Regions from separate parts of the Streptomyces sp. NPDC031365 genome, predicted to be linked through region 1. Evidence: riboswitches for the same ligand, from Rfam matches in the RefSeq annotation. Region 1 holds a riboswitch; the other holds the start of a gene.
What was found. Region 1 has a riboswitch for cyclic di-AMP ahead of ACZ5C2_RS02330 (transglycosylase family protein). Riboswitches for the same ligand answer to the same signal wherever they lie in the genome.

Region 1 (2,192 bases):
CGCATGGCGCACCTGCGGACTGCTCGCGGGCCTGGGGCAGGACTCGCCCGCCGCGGACGAGGACACGGGCGCGGTGGGCTCCACGGACCCGTCCGCGTCGCCGGGCTCCGGTGAGGCTTCCGCGTCGCCCTCTCCGTCGGCCACGTCGGACCCGTCGTCCGGTGCGGACGGTGAGAAGGAGAGCCCGAACGGCACGGTCGGCGAATCAGCCGATTCCGGCACGTCCGCCCCTTCGGATGCCGCATCGGACACCGACTCGGGCAAGGGCGCGGACAAGGACACGGAGGCGGACTCCGGCACCTCTCCCTCCGCGTCATCCGGTTCCGGGACCGACGAACCGGACAAGGCGGGGCGGACCGGCGAGTCTTCGGCCGCCGGCGACACCGAAGGCACCGGCCGTCATCGCGGCACCAGCGCCGAGGAGGGCAAGGAACAGGACCGCGCGTCCGGTTCGTCCGGCCGGCACGTCTCGCGCGGCCTCAACGCCTGGGGCGGCACGGTCGCCGACTCCTCCACCGCGCCCGAGGAGGGTGGCTCCGCGTCCGTCACCGACTCCCTTGCGGTCGGCGGCGGATGGGGCGTGCTCCACCCGGTGGGCGAGCAGCTCATCGGTGGCGACCCGGGGCTCGTCCTGCCCGGTCAGTAGCGTGCGACCGGGGCTGAAACGGGCGAAAAGCGACAGTCGAAAACGCCTGGATGTGGGGGTAGTTGACGTCATGGTTCGCGCTGAATGTCCGGTTTAAAGAGTGTGAGAGATAGGTCTCAGAAGCCGTGATCGTCTTTGATATTCCGCGGATCGCGTGTCTACGGTCGTGACCGCTCGCCACCGCGGGCCCCGGCTGCCGCAACGCCGAATCCTGCCAGTGGCAGCACGGGAACAGTCGTCGCGTCATGCGCCGTAGGCAGGAGCGGGGGACCCAAGGTAAGTGCCGGATCCGGGCGGTTGACGCCGGGTACGGCTTGGGGTGAAGCCGCGTCCCGTGAGGGGCGTGGCCGGGCAACTCAACCGGCCCGAACCCGACAGCTCACCTCGCAGGCGTCGGTGAGGGGATCCATCCATGCTGTTTTCCGGCAAGGGCAAGCACCGTCGTCCGTCCAAGGCCACCCGCGCCATCGCCGTCGCCGGCGTCGCGTCCGCCGCCGTCGCCGCCCCGCTGATGGTGGCCGGCAACGCCTCCGCCGCCACCGCATCCGAGTGGGACGCCGTCGCCCAGTGCGAGTCCGGCGGCAACTGGTCCATCAACACCGGCAACGGCTACTACGGCGGTCTGCAGTTCTCCGCCTCCACCTGGGCCGGTTTCGGCGGCACCAAGTACGCCTCCACCGCCAACCAGGCCACCAAGGCCCAGCAGATCGAGATCGCCGAGAAGGTCCTGGCGGGCCAGGGCAAGGGCGCCTGGCCGGTCTGCGGCAAGGGCCTGTCCGGCGCCGCCTACACCGGTTCCTCGGCCGGCTCGTCACAGGGCACCGAGACCCGTGAGACCGAGCAGAAGGCCTCCCGCTCCGCCGAGCGCCCGGCCGCCGAGCCGAAGGCCACGCCGAAGGCCGAGAAGAAGGCCGACAAGACCGTCACCACCCCGACCGGCAAGAAGGTCGAGAAGGGCGACGGCGAGTACAAGGTCGTCAAGGGCGACAGCCTCAGCTCGATCGCCGCGGAGCGCGACGTCGAGGGTGGCTGGGCCGAGCTGTTCGAGCTCAACGACGACATCGTCCAGGACGCCGACCTCATCTACCCGGGCCAGCAGCTGCACCTGAGCTAAGGGCGGCGTCGCAGGTCCCTCCCCGTCCCACGGGCTCCCCGTCCCGGTGCGTCTTCCCCCGTACGCACCGGGACGGGCTTTTTTCTGGGCGCTTTCCGGTCACGGTTTCCCGAAACGTCTTTGTTCCGTTCGGAAACAATTTACGCTCGGTTCTGTCCACGGGACGGTCGGCCGCTGGCCGATCGCGCTGAGCCGGTTAGGCTCGGTCTCGCAGGACCCACCGTGGTCCCGCTCACCCGCGTCACATCCAAGAAGGAGATGCTCGTGCCGTCCATCGACGTCGTCGTAGCCCGGGAAATCCTGGACTCCCGAGGCAACCCCACGGTCGAGGTCGAGGTCGGCCTCGACGACGGCAGCACGGGTCGTGCCGCCGTCCCGTCCGGTGCCTCCACCGGTGCCTTCGAGGCCATCGAACTCCGTGACGGCGATGCG
Region 2 (2,192 bases), on a different contig from region 1:
GCCCAGTTTGCGGCGGCGCACCGCGGGACCGTGCTGCATGGGTTTCTCCCTACTCCTTCCGAGCCGTCCGGATACGCTCTCCCGTCGCAGAGTTCACCGCTTTGAGCGACAGATATATGCATATCCTGGTGGATCGCCACCCTGTGCCGTGCGGTGATGGCAGTCTTGCGACGAGGCACCAGTGCGGGACCGTACTCGAACCAAACGCTCCGTGTCGGACCGCGGGCCCGTGGGAAAGGGACGACGTCGCCATGGCAGACCATCTGGAAGCATCCGTCACTCTGCCGAGCGATCCCGCCTCGGTCTCCACCGCCAGAGCCCATGTGGTGGGGACGCTGGTGGAATGGGGCATGCCGGCGGACGCGGAGCTCTCCGACACCGTCCGGCTGATCGTCTCCGAACTCGCCACCAACGCGGTGCAGCACACGTTCGGGCAGTCACCCACGTTCAGGGTGGATATCGCCCTGGTCCGTGATGAACGGGTGCACATCGGTGTGACGGACAGCCACCCACGGCTTCCCAAGCGACTGCCCGCCGCGGTTCAGCAGGACAACGGACGCGGGCTGGTCATCATCCGCTGGCTGACCGCGGAATGCGGAGGCAGACTCAGAATCCGCCCCACGCGTGAGGGCGGCAAGACCATCTCGGTCGAACTCCCTTGGGCGCCGACCGTCCAGGCCGCCGAAGCGGCCACGGCGGCGGGCCGACAGGAGCCGTAGGAACCGCCTCCGAGCGCGGCGGTGAGGGCGGCGGGGGCGGCGGCACGCGCGGGGGCACCGCCGCCCCGCGGGGTCACCTCACGCGCCCGTACGAGACGCTCCGGGTCCAGATCTTCTGCAGACGCACCACGTCCCCGGTCTTGGGGGCGTGCCAGATCTTGCCCTTACCCGCGTAGATGCCGACGTGGTAGACGTAGCCGCCTGAGTGGAAGAACACCAGGTCTCCGGCCCTGCGGCTACCGGCGGAGATGTGACGCGTCTTGTTGTACTGCTGGGCGGCGGTGCGCGGCAGTTTCTTGCCCACCTTCTTGAACGAGTACAGCGTCAGACCCGAGCAGTCGAACCGGTGCGGTCCGGTGGCGCCCCACTGGTACGGCGACCCCTTCTTGGATGCGGCGACACGCATTGCCTTGGTGGCGTGGCTCGCGGCAGCCGCCTCCGAAGCGGCTCCGGGGACCACGAGGGAGCCGCCCACGGCGGCGAGGGTGAGGGCCGAGGCCGTGCCGGCCCGGGCCATGAGAGACGGGACACGATTGAGCGCAGTCATGCGCAACCCTTCGTCAGCCGCCTGTGAAGGATGACCTGTCGGATTCGGGCTGGCGAAGTGGCCCGGCCGCACGAGTGCGGCTTCACCCCAAGGGCTGCTCGGAACTGACGTTCCGGCGACCCGTCGTGCCTGGGTCCTCCACTCCTGCCGATCCACTCCTGTCGACCGGTCATCCGGGCGGCGGCAGGACTCGGCGTCCGCCCGGATCGCCCCGCCGCGGCGGCGGGGTCTTGTCGTCAGTCAGGGATCTTGGCTCATGGCGCGATCGAAAACCCAACGGAACGGGGGGTTTGTGTTGTTACTCACCACTCATCCGTTCGGGTGGACGCCGGGCTGTTCGAGTCTCGGTCCGGGGCCCGGGTGAGCCCCGGACCAGGGGTGGAACGCTCGTTTCCGCCTTCGGGCCGCACGCGTTGTGCAACCGGAATGCCCTCAAAACAGCAGGTTCGTCTACGCCGGATGGGGGTAAGTCGTTTGGTCCGTTTCGACGCCCACCGCGGCGCACCGCCGGCGCCGGGCCCATGGGCGTCAACTGCCAGGCCCCAAAGGCAGCGTGATCCGGCCGTGCGCCGCTCACCGCCCAGCACCCGAAGTGCCCGGGCCGGCATGGCGGAGTGCGGGTCCCTCTCGCCGCGCCGGTGCGTGCGGGCCGGCGCGTCGTGCGGTGCGACGGGCCTTGCCGGCCGGCGCCTGGGCCGCGCGGTCCGTGGCAGGTGTCACCGCCCGGGGCCGGGTTGACCCGGCCGAGCAGGTCGGCGCCCTTGAGGTAACGGTCGGTCAACTCGGCCCCGCGCGGTCGGCGCGGGCGGTGGCGGCACTCGAGGGCGGCATCCGTGACTCACCTTGGCGCCGGAGCCGGGGCGCACGCTCCGGTGGTGGGGCACGATCCGGTCCGCCGGGCCGTGGTCCACCGGGCCTGCGCGTCG

Region 2: another riboswitch for cyclic di-AMP. It lies ahead of ACZ5C2_RS33560 (C40 family peptidase); the one in region 1 lies ahead of ACZ5C2_RS02330 (transglycosylase family protein).

What each region holds. Positions count from the first base shown of each region.
Region 1 covers NZ_JBVIIM010000001.1:491,702-493,893, forward strand. The annotation lists gene ACZ5C2_RS02325 (transglycosylase family protein) at 1-646, shown strand, start outside; cyclic di-AMP (ydaO/yuaA leader) riboswitch at 885-1,054, shown strand; gene ACZ5C2_RS02330 (transglycosylase family protein) at 1,059-1,760, shown strand; gene eno (phosphopyruvate hydratase) at 2,025-2,192, shown strand, end outside.
Region 2 covers NZ_JBVIIM010000034.1:70,819-73,010, forward strand. The annotation lists gene ACZ5C2_RS33550 (helix-turn-helix domain-containing protein) at 1-39, opposite strand, end outside; gene ACZ5C2_RS33555 (ATP-binding protein) at 252-719, shown strand; gene ACZ5C2_RS33560 (C40 family peptidase) at 793-1,266, opposite strand; cyclic di-AMP (ydaO/yuaA leader) riboswitch at 1,270-1,459, opposite strand.